Regions from separate parts of the Priestia sp. Y58 genome, predicted to be linked through region 2. Evidence: riboswitches for the same ligand, from Rfam matches in the RefSeq annotation. Region 2 holds a riboswitch; each other region holds the start of a gene.

Region 1 (5,178 bases), on a different contig from region 2:
CTCATTTTGTCTATAAAAATATTATTCTCTTAGTCACATCTTACTCAAAATTAAATACAGACATCTGTCAAATGAATGATACAATAAGCTTATATGCCATTTTGAGTGGAAAAACCATAAAAGAGTTCGGCGTACTAATTTTAGAACAACAATAAATTTACATAAAGATGTAAAGATTTAAAGGTTAAAAGAGAAGTGTATAAAATCTGTAAAACAAAAGAACAGTTACGCGTTAAACATAGGAGTAAAAGGTTCTTCACGTGTTTTTTCGGATAATAAGAGAAAGTAATTTTGATCATTGAGGAGGAACTTAGAATGTTTGGATTTGATGCAGATGTATCGCCACTGGTGCGAATTAAAGTAATTGGGGTCGGCGGTGGAGGAAATAACACCGTTAACCGTATGATTGAACACGGTGTACAAGGAGTAGAATTTATCGCCGTTAATACGGATGCTCAGGCGCTTAACTTATCTAAAGCAGATGTGAAAATGCAGATTGGTGCGGCCTTAACGCGAGGATTAGGTGCAGGAGCTAATCCAGAAGTGGGAAGAGAAGCAGCCGAAGAAAGCAGAGAACAAATTCAAGAAGTACTGCAAGGCGCAGATATGGTATTCGTAACAGCTGGCATGGGCGGAGGAACTGGTACTGGAGCAGCTCCGGTTATTGCCCAAATTGCCCGTGAACTAAATGCTTTAACAATTGGAGTAGTCACTCGCCCGTTCAAGTTTGAAGGAAATAAACGTACGAAGCAAGCAGTAGGCGGTATTACTGCGATGAATGAATCGGTAGATACCCTTATTGTGATTCCAAACGACCGCTTGCTTGAAATTGTCGATAAAAAGACGCCTATGCTTGAAGCATTCCGTGAAGCAGATAATGTTCTTCGCCAAGGTATTCAAGGTATTTCAGATTTAATCGCTGTGCCGGGGCTGATTAACCTTGACTTTGCTGATGTAAAAACAATCATGTCTAATCAAGGATTTGCGCTTATGGGTATCGGACGAGCTTCCGGATCAGACCGGGCAATTGAAGCAGCGAAAAAAGCGATTTCTAGTCCGCTGCTAGATGCATCGATTGATGGAGCACGAGGCGTGCTGTTGAACATTACGAGCGGCAGCAGCTTGAGTCTTTACGAAGTACAGGAAGCAGCAGATATTGTCACGTCCGCTTCTGATCAGGACTTAAATATGATTTTTGGATCTGTGATTAATGAAGATTTAAAGGACGAAATGATGGTAACCGTTATTGCCACTGGATTTGATGATGAAGATGTTTCACCATCAGCTTCTACTTCTAGAGTTTCAAGAGCACGCTACTAAATTAAATAACCAGCTTTTATGGTAGCAATTGTTTTTCAATTGCCTTAAAAGGGAATCCGGTGCAAATCCGGAGCGGTCCCGCCACTGTAACAAGGAGCCTTATGTCAAAAAGCCACTGTCTATTTAGAGACGGGAAGGCGGTATAAGGCAATGACTTGAAGCCAGGAGACCTGCCATAAATCTCAGCACACAATAACCTACGAGGATAGGGAGGTGTTTTGGCAGAATCAAAAATAAGATAAACAAGGGATACGTTTATCTGAATTTGTTGTGAAGACAAGCACTTCTTTTTAGAAGTGCTTTTTTGTGTATTAAAATAGAAGGTGGAAAAATCAATGATAAATAATAAAAAACTCGTATCTATGATATTTCTCGTGTTACTTTGCCTCACTGCTTGCGCTCCTAATGAAGAGAGCGTAAGTATAAAAGAAAGAAAGAAAACGGATAAAAGTGTGACGTTTTTATTTAATTTTACATCTGCAACGCTTGATCCTCATAGGGACGATAATTATACAGCAGTTCGTGCGGGAGTAGGGGAGACGCTTGTTAAAATCAGCGACGATTTAAAAATAAAGCCTTGGCTTGCTGAAAAGTGGGAAACGAAAGATAACGGCCTTACATGGACATTTATGATAAGAAAGAACATCACGTTTCAAAATGGAAAAGCGCTGGATGCAAATGCCGTTAAGTCTTCTCTTCAAAGAACGATAGATCAAAGCTATGCGATGAAAAACGCTTTAAATATTAAAGAAATGAAAGCGAACAGTCATGCGCTGACAATTACATTAAAAGAACCAATGCCTAAATTTCCTTCTGAGTTAGTGCATCCAAACACAGCTATTATAGATGTTGATGTTTCTAATATAGCTAAGAAGCCCATTGGTACAGGGCCATTTCACGTTTTGACTTTCGATCAAGGAAATCAAGTGAAGTTAGAAAGATATGAACATTATTGGAATGGAAAAGTGAAATTGAAAAATGCGATCTTTGCATTTAACGAAGATGCTAATGCGCGAGTTGCGGCTCTTCAGTCCGGGACAGCGGATATTATTTATCGGCCGCCTTTAGAAAGCTTGAGCACTTTACAAGCGAATTCGTCTTTCAAAGTAAGTGGAGTACCTAGTGTGCGTACTCATTTATTGCTTTATAATCAAACCAATGACTCATTAAAAGACGAAAATGTAAGAAAAGCTATCGATACTTTATTGAACCGAAAAGAAATTGTCAGTAGCATAATGAACAATCAAGCGGCAGCGGCTCGAGGTCCATTTTTACCTCAATTTCCTTTTGCTGATAATACTGCTAACGAGCAAAGAGGTATGACATCTGCTAGAAAATATTTAGAGAAAGCAGGCTATCAAATCAAAAATGACAAAGCAATCAAAAATGGAAAGTCACTATCGCTCTCTCTTGTCACATACAGCTCTCTGCCAGAACTGCCTTTAATTGCTCAGCTTATACAGTCTAATGCGAAAGAGTTAGGAATTACTATTAAGATTCACCTAGTTGAAGATAGCGATGAATATGTAATGGCAAAAGATGATTGGGATTTAGCATTGTACAGCCTTATCACAGCACCTAGAGGGGATGCCAGCTATTATTTAAGCACGAACTATTTGCCGGGCGGTGGTTTAAATGCCAGTCGGATTAATGACGATACGCTAACAAAAATGATAGAACAGTTAAATTCAACCGTAGATGACGCAAAACGAAATCAGCTAGCCAAGCAAGCAACCGCTTTGATTAATAGAAAAATGCTGACATCATCGATTGTACATCCAAACATTGTTGTTGCTTATAATCAACAAGTGAAAAATTGGACAACAAATCCAAGCGAGTATTATATGCTGACTCAGCATTTAGACGTAACGCCGTAGTCAATATTGTTGTTCCTATAGGAAAACGAGAAAGTATACAATGATAGATAAAAGGATGTGACAGTAAACGTGCAAGAAGTACAAATGTATCAAATTAAAGAAGTAACAGAAAAGGATGCGAAAGTGGTTCAGTTTGTCATGAATATGCGGAATGAGCTATTTCCTATGCTGGAAAAAAATCAGCTTCCTGTGGATTTGCTTCATTTTAATGAACATTACGTTCAAGCGAAAGACGCTGCTTTTTTTGCAGCTGTTACGGAAAATCAACAAGTAATTGGAACAATTGGTTTATACGCTTACGATGGAAGGTTTCATGCATTAAAAAAGCAATATGAACATAAAACTGCAGCTGAGATTGTAAAATGCTATGTCGATCCAGCGTACCGGCGTCTAGGCATTGGACAGCAGCTGTTAAAAGCAGTGGAACAATTTGCTCAAAATCATTTTTATGACACGTTGTATCTGCATACTCATCCTTTTTTACCGGGGGCTATCCCATTTTGGACTTCACAAGGTTTTATCGAAAGGCTTGCTGAACAGGAAGAGCCATGGAATACGCTGCACATGGACAGAAAAATACAACCAGTCGTAATGTAACGATATTATACAGTAATTACCATAGAATCTAGATAAGAGCTCATGCTATAATAAGCGTACTTACATTTATAGCCTGTAGGGCAAGTCCTTACAGAAAAGAACCACGTTTCGAATTGGCTGAAGCGTGGTTTTTTTCTATGAAAAACAAATAACAAAATATTTTTAAAAATATATATGAAATCGCTTTCAAAATAATGAAATATATTATATAATTACTAGTGTTGTGTTGTACTTTGTTAGTGTTAAATCAATATCCTACATGTGTGAGCCGACTGCCTTATGGTAGTCGGCTTCCTTTTTATGGTAGTATTCTAAAAGGAAATAGCATTCTTTGAAATGGCTGTAATCGTCATGACAATAGTTGTCCCAAAGGCCCATTTGAAAAGAAAGAAAAGTCGCAATCATTCCAAACCCTAACAAAGAAAGCATTATCCATCACCTCTTAAAAAGTTAGAAAATTCTATTAATTTATATTATAGCATTAGAATTAATGTTAAAGTTTGGTATTTTTAAATAAGGTAGCTTCAACCTAAAACTAAAAACTAAAAAAGCCGCCTTGTAGGCGACTGGTTTAAGCTAGGTCAGCTGTTATGGACTGCTTTTGAAGGTGATCAGACAGCAGGCTGTAAGCAATAATTTTCTTTTTATACTGTTTTACGACATCGACGTGATCATGATAACTGTATACGCATAATCGAACATCGTTTTTTCCTTTTTTCGTATCGATAACCAGTGGAGTTTCACTGTCTTCTAGGTGTTTATAATAGTCCTTATTTCCTTCATGGACATAATATTGTTTTAAAAATGTTGCTTTATTAAAATAATCAATCACTTGCATTTTATCTTTGCCTTCTAGATGTTTCCCATCAACTGTGACAGTAACGTTTTGATCATCAAGTGTTGGGTGTAATTGAAATTTAGTCATAAGCCATTTGACCACTGGAGTTGGAAGACACGTTATTAATATTTTGAGTGCACTTACAAGAATGATGGAAAGTAATACAATCCACGTCATAGTTAATCATCTCCGCTATAGTTTAAATGAAATAAGATTACATACCTATTTTATCACAGAGAACATGAGTGCTTTTTGTACATTATGTGAACCTTCCTCAGTGAAAAGATGTATATGAAATGCGTTTATTTATGCACATTTAGGGAAATATAAAATTATAACAAATACTACATATAAAAAAGGAGAAAAAATTATGTTGTGGACGATTATTGGACTTTTATTTATTTTTTGGTTATTAGGATTAGTTTTTCATATTGGCGGCGGCATCATTCACATTCTTCTTGTCATTGCAGTGATTGTGCTAATCGTAAAACTTGTGAAACGAATTTAGATATAAAAGGCCTTTCCTTAGGGAAAGGCCTTTTATAT
Region 2 (5,178 bases):
GTAGGATTAGCTCCATGTGTAGGTAATAGCACTAATAACTCCTCCTAACAAAAGATATAATAACCACGTAGCATAGACCGTCCTTTTCATAATGAAAACAGCTTGTTCAATATGACCGGCTTGCAGGGGAATGAGTGGTTCACCCATTTTTGCACGATTAGATTCTATGCCTTTATATGTATTAAGCCCGCCTAGTTGAATACCTAAAAGAGCAGCCACTGCGCTTTCCCCGTATCCGCTATTTGGACTTGGATGCTTCTTAGCATCGCGCTTAATCAAACTCGTTACATGCCAAAGAGAATACTGGCTTTTTGCTACATTAACAGCGGTCATCACCACTGCAGTTAACCGACTTGGAATATAGTTTAATACGTCATCGGTTTTTGCACTAAAATAGCCGAACAGAAAGTAGCGTTCATTTTTATACCCAACCATTGAATCGCATGTGTTAATAGCTCGGTAAAAAAAGGCTAGGGCTCCTCCTCCTATAAATGCATAAAAAAGCGGAGCTGTAATACCATCACTTGTATTTTCAGCCACGGTCTCTACCGTCGCTCTGGCAATTTCTCCTTCTGACAAACGATCTGTATCTCGTCCCACAATCATGCTTACTTCATATCTAGCTTTCTCCATATCTCCTAGCTGAAGCGGCTTTTGTACCTTATAAGCAGCTTCGCTTAAAGAACGAGTGGATATAGTAGTCGCAATCATTACGCCCTCTACTAAAACACCTAGTATAAAATGAACTTCGTATAAAGCATGGAGGAACAAAAAGGGAACAACTCCTGCGAGCACAGCCATACTTATCACAAGAAGAAATCCTTTGAATCGTTTTCCTGCACCTTTATTTAATCTGGAATCCATCCAATAAATCCACTTGCCAAACCAACGAACGGGATGCGGCCAATTTTCAGGGTCGCCTATAATTCGGTCAATTACTAAAGCAATCGTCATGGCCGTCATGTGTGCAATTATCGCTTGTGTAATACTCACTTCTTCACCTCTTTCCCTTAAGTCCCTGCTCTAAGCTTATTTTCACCAGCTTGGCTACCGCTTGACCTAAAGCGGTCATAGAGCCTGCATATTCATATAATGTTCCTTGCTGAGACGCTGCAACTGAGATGCTGTCCGTAGATGTTCCTGTAGCAATCGTCTTTGTAGCTGGATCTATGATACCCAGCTGTGACAGCGTTTTTGTTTTGGCTTCTGTGGCCGCAATAAAAAGCTGTAAAAACGCAGCATCCGTAAGCGTACCTTCAACGAAAAAAAACATATTAATTGTACCGGGAGAGGAATAGAACGGCACAGCTTCGTCAGCTGTAATATCTACTGCGTTTCCTACTCCAGCCGTTATCACGGAAGCTACTCTTACTCCGTAGCCTTCATAACAGTAAACTGCTCTTTCTTTTAACCAAACAGCTGTCATCAACCCTACGATTTGCTCATGGCGCACATTTTCTTTCATCAAATATTGCTCATACTCCAAAGAAGGAGTATCTGAATAATAGTCTTTGTGAACAAATCGATTGTAAAAGGTGTCCGTTTCCGTAATGCCTGTTCCTAAAACCCCTGAGCTGTATGTTTTATAAGAAGTCTCGGTTTTCATAATTAAAAGCTCAGGCCGTTCTTCAATTTTAAGATGTGAAAAGGGACCAATCCCCTTTTCAATTCGAACTGGAATATGGTCCCTCTTCTTATTTATTGTACACCTCAGGGTATACTGCTTTTGCTAAGTCCTCTAAGCCATCTACAATACGAGGTCCTAAGCGGTTGATTTTGTTTTGGTCAACCTTCTCGATGTTACCCTCTTTTACAGCAGTCATGCTGCTCCAAGCGGGACGCTTCATAATCTCATTTTTGTCTGCATCATACGTTGCGATAATAACGTCAGGGTTTAACTTAACAACTTGCTCTTCAGAAAACTTAACCCAACCCTTTTCACTAGCCGCTACGTTATCAGCACCGATCATAGTAAGCATTTCGTTCATGAACGTACCTTTTCCTGTTGTATAAATCTCAGGAGCTCCTGATACCTCTATCCATACTTTTTTACGATCTTCTTTTGAAATCGTTTTTGCTTTTTTCTCAATTGAAGCTACTTTTTCTTTCATGTCTTTAATTGTTTGATTAGCTTCTTTTGTTTTGCCCGTTAATTTACCGATTTGCGTAATAGAATCATAAACCGTATCAAACGTTGTTGAATCTTTTACAACAAATACCGGAATCCCCGCACTTTCAATTTGTTTAAATACTTCATCCGAAACGCCCATACTTGAAGCGTGTGCCAGCACTAAATCAGGATTTAAAGCAATAACTTTTTCTGCATTAACGTTCATATCTCCTACCTGCGCTTTTTTCTTTACGCTTTTAGGATAATCATCGTTGCTTGTGACACCGACTAATTCTTTTTCAAGGCCAAGGGCATATACAATCTCCGTATTACTTGGCATTAGTGAAACAATTTTCTTAGGCTGTTTTTTTAACGTAATTTCTTTATCACGCGCGTCTTTTACCTTCACAGGAAATGCAGCTTGTGACGTTTGTCCTGTATCTTGCTTCGTTTTTTTATCACTGTTGCTTTGGCTGCCTGCACCGCATGCAGCAAGTACGATGACTAACAGTGCAATAATAGAATACGAAAGCCATTTTTTCATCTAAATACTCCCCCTATATATTGTTCATTGTGAATACGAAACCTCCACGTTAAAGAAAAAGCAAATGATCATGCAAAAAGCAGCGCTATCCTGTTTTTCCGCTTTGACTATGTATACTGCTCGCAGGCAGCTTCAAAATAAAAAAGCTTTACTTTCAATTGAAAGCAAAGCAGGTAACGTCAAGATAAGCAGGAAAAGAATCCATTCACTATACTTGATATGTATGTTCATTACCCTGCTTCACCCTTCCTCGAAGGTTTCACAGCTAACAATAAGGCAGGTCTCCTGACTTACGCACAAAGCGCTTACAGTGGCGGGACCGCGCTGGTTTTTCACCAGACTTCCCTTTTCACTCAATCTTTAAATTGAGACCTTATTGCTTTACGATTATTCACTTGTCCTAGTATACCCCACTCATCGAAAAATGGAAATAGCAATTCTCACAAAAAAAGAGGTTGAGCCATAACTAAATCACTCCAATTTAAAGATGAACAAATGGGATAAAGAAGCTAATATGAATCGCTTGTTACAGCGCTGTTGATTTCCGTGCCAGGCTTCGCTTTCCGCGGGCGGCCGGTGAGCCTCCTCGTCGCTGACGCTCCTGCGGGGTCTCCCCTGTTCCGCTTTTCCCGCAGGAGTCTTCTCCTTGCTCTCCAATCAACCGCTAGAAGCAACTAAACACATAAAACCTACGTTCACTCTACCAATGAAAAAATCCGGACGAGTTAGATTCTCCATTAAGAATCTTAATTCATCGTTCGGATTTCCCTTCAACTAAAATACGTTTGTCCTAGTCTCCTTAGGTAATTAAAGAGTTGCTAAAAATTCACGGACCGCTTCAGGCGTTTTAGCATTTGCACTGTGCAAGTGTGCAATTTTTTCACCGTTTTTATATACAAGAAGAGAAGGAATACCCATTACATTGTTTTCAGCAGAAAGTTCTTCAAACTCATCCTTGTCAATTTTAAACCATGCTTTATCTGTATTTTCGTCAACGATTTCATTAATGAACATATCCAAACGTTTGCAATCAGGACACCACGTTGTCGTAAAAATCCCAACGCTTAGTGTTTCGTTCTTAATTTGTTCGCGAAATTGTTTTTCTTCCGTAAATTGTTTCATTGTGTTACCTCCAGCATCTATTCGTTCCTTCTCCCTATTCTATGGTAAGAAGTCTGACTTCATTATAAACGATTTTTTTATCGTTGTGCTAATGTTTCAGCTTATTTAGACCATAACGGTTTTAGACGTAAAAAAATGCTAGCTTAAAAAAGCTAACATTTCGAAATCGTAGAATGTTGTGTCTATTATCAGCTAAACCATTTAGGGGGCATATTTCGGTTCCAATAAATTTTCCCTAAATCATAATGCTTTTGAAAATTATCTGCAGCCGCATGATAGTGAAAATTAAACCAGTATCCATCTTTTGGAGGATTTTCACGTCGTACATGAAACCGTATTAAGTCCTGACCGGTCTCCCGGTCATATACATGGAAAATCTTTTCACCGTAGCCAGCAGCAGGGTGCTCGCTTATCTCGAGATTCTGAATCGACTGTTCACGTTCAGTGCCAATGTCAGTCAGCACTTCTTCAATTTTAGGTAACACTGCTTGACGAAATTCATCTTCAATGACAGGTCCAATTTTTGTTCCGAATTTTTCCACTGACTGTTTTTCAGCTGATTCCATTGCATACGTAACAAATGATGAAACGTCTTCATATTTTGGTTCTTCATATGGCAAATGAATATCTTCTATAACAGCTGTGATAGGAGTTGTTTCTCTTACATACCCTGCTTTATGTTGCTTGTCCGCTTTTGCATCATCAACGTATAAATATTCTGGTGGAGTGACAAGCCCAAATGTAAATACTGTAATAAATACAACTAGCATTCTTTTTATCCATCTAGGCATTCGTATCTTTCCTTTCTCATCTTTTCCCATATGGTCTTTTCATATCGTAAAATTCATTATCATAACTCACTAGGTATTGTAACATACTTATTAATTTTTTACCTATATTTGCTTATTCATTTATGCTGTCTACGGGCATTCGACTACTTTTTAGTTAGCACCTTCCTTCTTCTGTTTGTGGTTATCACACCGAGCGGAAACCTATACAAGATATTCCTTTTTTGCTGGATGCTTAAACGCAAAAGTATTTTTATGTTCAAAAATATATCATACTTTTATGAACTTTAGATGAAATTCATAAAAAAAACTTCCAAAACTTTTTAATTCCTAAAAGGTTTTGGAAGTCTTTTCAATGAGCGTTATTCATTTTACTTTTTTGTTTATTTTTGTATATCAATTGTCCCGTAATGAAATTTTGATGTTTTTCGTTTTTGCACGGTAAATCCATGTTCTTCAAAACGAGTGCTTTTCCAATGATCTTTGAGCACGATCTTTTGTTTGGCTACTCTTTTTGCTTCTTGTATAGCCATTGGCGTTAGCGTGGTATACAGTGCTATTGCTTTAATACCGTTAATTCCATTCGATTCATCAATTTGCTCTTGAAACATAGG
Region 3 (5,178 bases), on a different contig from region 2:
GATACGGCTGGAACACCGTATTTCCCCATGTACGTTTCGTTTGCTTTTTCTCCAACTAAATGTACTTCTGCTCCTTCTTCTCGAAGACGCATCACTGGATACCATAGTTCTAGATCTTCAAAGTCTGCACTAACAAGCGCAATAATCCTTTTATTTTCTAAACGCATCGTAACACCTCCGCCATCAGTATAGCATGTTGGAGAATAAGATTGAAAATAAGGGACTAAATTGCACATAATTAAAGGATTTTTCAAGTGTCCTTCAGAAAATTTTGGTATGCCAAATGGTCTAATTTTATATTTTTACTTGACTGGGGACAAACATCACACTACAATGTGTAGTGTGATGTTCATAATGTTGTAAAATTATCCAAATAAGAAAGACTTTCTGATTTAATTACTACATTTCTTTTTTTCGGGCTTTCACACTACATAATGTAGTGTTTTTCAAATACACTTAAAGGAGGAAGTAAAGTGAATAAAAACGTCGAAATTGGTTCACTTATTATTCGTTTAGTATTAGGTTTTACATTTTTAGTGCACGGCTTTCAAAAATGGCAAGGCGGGATTGAAAATACAGTAGGGTTCTTCGATAGCTTAGGAATCCCTGGTTTCATGGCATATATTGTTGCAACCATTGAACTTGTAGGTGGGGTTCTTATTATCCTTGGCCTAGCAACAAGAGTCGTAGCTGCTTTATTTGTGGCAGTTATGCTTGGCGCTATTTTTACAGCCAAGCTTAAAAGCGGATTTGTTGGCGGGTTTGAGTTTGATATCGCCTTAATTGCCATGTCTGCTCACTTATTTCTTGCAGGAAGCCAGTTTCTTGCTCTCGATGGAGTGGTGTTCAAAAAGAAAGAAACTGCCTTTTCTCTTCAAGAAGAAAGCAGTAAATAAAAAAGAAAGCTTATACTCTCCTAATATAAGCTTTCAGATTAGTCCCCGCCGTTTGAGGCGGGCTTTTTTTATATTTGCAGCAGCAAATTCGCAAATAAAGAAGAGCGCTCGGACAACGTATCAATTTGAATATGTTCATATTCCGCATGTATTCCTTTTCCGCATGCTCCTAATCCATCCAACGTGGGAACGCCAATGGCCGCTGTAAAATTGCCATCACTTCCGCCTCCAACAGCTGCTTCTTCTAATTTCATACCCAGTTTGGCCGCGATTGACTGAGCGCATTCAAATAACTCTTCCGTTTGTTTAGACTTGACCATCGGAGGACGATTCATGCCTCCCGTTACTTCGAGCTTAATTCCTTTTAAAATGGGTGTTAAATTCAAAATAATATCCGTCATGCGTTTTGCTTCTTCTTCTGTAGAAACACGTAAATCCACGTGCGCTTCTGCATATTCCGGCACCACATTTGTACCGCTGCCTCCCGTAAATGTCCCAACGTTCACCGTTGTACCTTTTTCATAATCTGTTAAGCCCTGCAAGAAAATCACTTGGCGCGCCAGCTCTTCAATCGCATTGATTCCTTCTTTGTGGTGATTACCCGCGTGTGCTGCTCGTCCCCATGCTTTTACGGTGAAAATTCCCGCTCCTTTGCGCGACGTTTTTAACGCGCCTGAACCCGCCACCGCCGGTTCCGCTACTAGCACTGCTTCACTTCTTTGTGCTTCTTCTTCTATATATTTTTTAGAAGAAATTGACCCAATCTCTTCATCCGAATTGCAGAAAAACACAATTTTTTTATCGAGTGATAAACCAAGCTCTTGAATCGCTTTAATCGCCCATATAGATTGCACAATGCCGCCTTTCATGTCTAAAATTCCCGGACCGTACAGCTTGTTTCCCTCTGTTCTTAGACTCAGCCTTCCCTTTTCCCATACCGTGTCAAAGTGACCGATGATTAAAAGCTGCTTTTCTCCTTCTCCAATCGTAAATTTCAAGTGGTTTCCTACTTCTTTTTCTTCTATAATTTCGTACCCTACCCCTAAACGCTTTTGAAACAGCTGCGTTAAATACATTCCACACTGATCTACTAACTCTTTACTGTAGGACGGTGATTCTTTTTTCACAAATCCAACTAAATCTTCAAGCATCTCTTGTTCATGTTCTTTTAAATAACTAAATACGCTTTGTTCTACCATTACCTGACTCAAATCAATTCCTCCTCCAAACAACCCCTGCTGCTTGCATTAAATGCTTTTATTTATCGTACGTATAACTATGTTCTACGTTTCACATAACGACCTTAAATTATCCTTAATTATAATGGTTTTCAGACAATTTTCCATCCTTTAAATACAGATAATACTTTAACTTATTCATAACCGACTGAAAATAGCCATAAACTTCAACAAATTCATACAAAAAAGCTTCAATCTTCAACAGATTAAAGCTTTCGTTTGACTAATTGACATTTATTTTAATATTTTTCCCTTTTGACTTCACACTCACAAAAACAAACATAGACACTAAAAAAATAAACAGAATAACGCCAACCATTTCAAAGTTTACTTCGGCCCATGGGTTAAAGAAAGTGAATGCTAAATAGAACGACACACCATACGCGAGGACAACAATAACCCAGCCCATCAAGCGGGAAGCAGATTGTCCAAATTTGCTCGATTCATTCACCATTTTATGTACAATCATCGAATCGATTGTATCTGTAAGCATCATACCAAACATAAATACTAGTCCCAACAAAAGCGGCGTATACTTGCCTGCGTTCCCTACAGCTAGAGACCACACCGCCGTTTGACTGACCGTTTCGGCTGCTAAAGCGAACAATGCCCCTACAAGAATAATTAAAAAAGGATTCGTTGTTCCTTTTGCGATTTTCGGAATAAACTTCCCTTTTAATCCGCTCAGCTGAAAATCTTCTTCTTTATTTTTAGTTCGAAGCAAATGATATGTGTTTAATGTCCCAATCAGAAATAGAGAGATAATAGATACCCAAGATGCAAAATGATCGAAATATGATGGAAACGTAAAATTTTTCATCACCACGCCCAGCACTCCGGCCGTGACGGCCACCATTCCTCCGTGACCTAGTGAAAACAGCGTTCCGACCCAAGGGGCAAAACGGCTGCCCATTCGCCAATTATATCGAGTCTGGCCGTCAATAAAAGCTAAGTGATCTGCATCCAATCCGTGCCTGATTCCTAATAAAAAGACAAGTAAAAAAACTGATAAACCTTCCATTTCCTACACTCCTTTTTTTAAAATAAAACGTAAAAAAGCCTCAATTCTATAGAAATTGAGGATGTGTCGGCATATGAAAATAAACAGCAATTGCTCACTGCGTACCTTGATACACCGCCTCTTTCCTAGAAGAGTCAAGTGTACAGAATAGGTAGGTCTCCTGGCTTGAGATCATCATTTTCTACCGCCTTCCCCGTTTTGAGTGACGATAAGATAGAAAACTCCCTGCTTACAGTGGCTGGACCGCTCGAGATTTGCACTCGATTCCCTGTTACCTCTTACGCTATGTAAGAGCACCTAAACTGTGCGAATGATTCATTTTCTTCCTCATTATACTAGTACTTCTTACAAATGAATAGAGAAAATTCAAATAAAAAAGCCCTGCTAAGCTTTACATGCTTAGCAGGGCTTTTTAAAGCAATTAAACTACTTCTACCGTTACGTCTACGTTGCCGCTGATTGCTTTTGAATACGGGCAGTATGAATGGGCTAGGTCTACATATTTTTTAGCTGTTTCTAAATCTAAGCCTTCGATATGAGCTTCAAGCGCTACTCTAATTTTCACTCCTTGATCAGCTTTATCAGGAAGCAGCTGAACAGTAGCTTTTACTTCACTGCTTTTGATTTCTACGTTATGTTTTTTCAACATAAATTCTAACGCGCTGTTGAAACAAGCACTGTATCCAGCTGCAAATAGCTGCTCTGGGTTTGTTGCTGTTGTTGCTTCTCCACCAAGCGCTGGAGGTGTTGCAACGTCTAAGTTAAAGATGTTATCTAAAGAGTGAACTTCTCCTGTTCTTCCACCTGTGTTAACGACTGTTGTTTCATATAAAGCTTTCATGTATAAACCTCTCCTCTTTTTCATTAACTTTATTAAAAATTTTTATTTATCGTTTCTGTAATTTAATTGTACACAATTTAATTTTAAAAAACAAGTATTAAATACATTAAAAATTTCCCAATAAAAAAAGCCGCGTATTTGCGACTTTTTCTTAATAATATTGAGACTGTTCGTCATAAGCTGATTTTCGAAAAATAGACAAGTTGGTAATAGCCCTCATCAGTTTCGTATTAAAAATAACATAATGAATAAACAGCGCCAGCACGCAGCCTAAAACGGCTCCTGTTAACACATCAAATGGATAATGAACGCCAACCCATACGCGTGAAAAGGCAATGAGTACGCCCATGACAACCCACATGCGCCCTGAACGTTTGAAATGCAGCCAAATGGTAAAAGTGATAACTAATGCAGATGTAGCATGATCGCTTGGAAATGAAGAATTTGCGGCGTGATCAATAAGCTGATTCACGTGGTGAGAGATAAACGGACGATCTCGATAAGCAAATAAACTAATCACTTTATTGATAATGACTCCTGTGGCACAAGCACATAAAGCTTGAAATGCTACAACACGGCTGCCGTTTTTATTAATAAGTAAAAACAAGCCGAGTAAAACAATAAGTACATACTGGGCATAATCTGCAAAGAATACCATCAGCGAATCTACAAACTTCACATGCGAGGCGTACTGATTCACCGCATGGAAAATGGTATAGTCTACTGAATTAATAGCTGATAACATAATCGAAATCCTTTCTTATTTTTAAATGTCATTAGCTATCTTATCAGTTTCTTGGGAAAATGAACATGTTTTTGTCAGAAGCTTCCTAACTGGTATTTATAGATAATGTAGTCAGGCTGAGTAGTAAATCAACAGACTGTCGCTCATTAACTCACCTGTGAGTGATCCACAATATTTTTTTGCAAAAAGATTTCTTCTAAAGAAGGTTCTTCGACGTGAACTTGATAAATGTCGATGCCGCATTGAATCAATTCACGAATAATAAGAGGAATATTTCTTTCTTTTTGAAGCATCACTTTTGTGTACATGTGATGGTATTCAACTTCGGGACTCAACGTACGGAAAAACTGTTGAATGTATTCTTTGCGACTGTTTGGATAAGGATCATGTTTGATCATCACCGTTTTTTTCGCTTGATATTGAAAGCGCAGCTCTTC

What was found. Region 2 has a riboswitch for cobalamin ahead of MMB68_RS10725 (ABC transporter substrate-binding protein). Riboswitches for the same ligand answer to the same signal wherever they lie in the genome.
Region 1: another riboswitch for cobalamin. It lies ahead of nikA (nickel ABC transporter substrate-binding protein); the one in region 2 lies ahead of MMB68_RS10725 (ABC transporter substrate-binding protein).
Region 3: another riboswitch for cobalamin. It lies ahead of MMB68_RS22630 (HoxN/HupN/NixA family nickel/cobalt transporter); the one in region 2 lies ahead of MMB68_RS10725 (ABC transporter substrate-binding protein).

What each region holds. Positions count from the first base shown of each region.
Region 1 is NZ_JAKWFL010000011.1:35,272-40,449, forward strand. Features, by position in the region: gene ftsZ (cell division protein FtsZ) at 316-1,320, shown strand; cobalamin riboswitch at 1,323-1,512, shown strand; gene nikA (nickel ABC transporter substrate-binding protein) at 1,656-3,197, shown strand; gene MMB68_RS23990 (GNAT family N-acetyltransferase) at 3,267-3,794, shown strand; gene MMB68_RS23995 (hypothetical protein) at 4,050-4,223, opposite strand; gene MMB68_RS24000 (YfmQ family protein) at 4,366-4,809, opposite strand; gene MMB68_RS24005 (lmo0937 family membrane protein) at 5,003-5,140, shown strand; gene MMB68_RS24010 (TatD family hydrolase) at 5,173-5,178, opposite strand, start outside.
Region 2 is NZ_JAKWFL010000003.1:136,458-141,635, reverse strand. Features, by position in the region: gene cobD (threonine-phosphate decarboxylase CobD) at 1-32, opposite strand, end outside; gene cbiB (adenosylcobinamide-phosphate synthase CbiB) at 7-993, opposite strand; gene MMB68_RS10730 (adenosylcobinamide amidohydrolase) at 998-1,606, opposite strand; gene MMB68_RS10725 (ABC transporter substrate-binding protein) at 1,695-2,654, opposite strand; cobalamin riboswitch at 2,913-3,045, opposite strand; gene MMB68_RS10720 (hypothetical protein) at 3,181-3,315, opposite strand; gene MMB68_RS10715 (thioredoxin family protein) at 3,462-3,776, opposite strand; gene MMB68_RS10710 (YpjP family protein) at 3,965-4,567, opposite strand; gene MMB68_RS10705 (class I SAM-dependent methyltransferase) at 4,948-5,178, opposite strand, start outside.
Region 3 is NZ_JAKWFL010000009.1:90,493-95,670, forward strand. Features, by position in the region: gene MMB68_RS22615 (type 1 glutamine amidotransferase domain-containing protein) at 1-167, opposite strand, end outside; gene MMB68_RS22620 (DoxX family protein) at 474-896, shown strand; gene MMB68_RS22625 (M20 family metallopeptidase) at 965-2,128, opposite strand; gene MMB68_RS22630 (HoxN/HupN/NixA family nickel/cobalt transporter) at 2,358-3,155, opposite strand; cobalamin riboswitch at 3,289-3,471, opposite strand; gene MMB68_RS22635 (organic hydroperoxide resistance protein) at 3,577-3,996, opposite strand; gene MMB68_RS22640 (undecaprenyl-diphosphatase) at 4,148-4,741, opposite strand; gene MMB68_RS22645 (ABC transporter ATP-binding protein) at 4,888-5,178, opposite strand, start outside.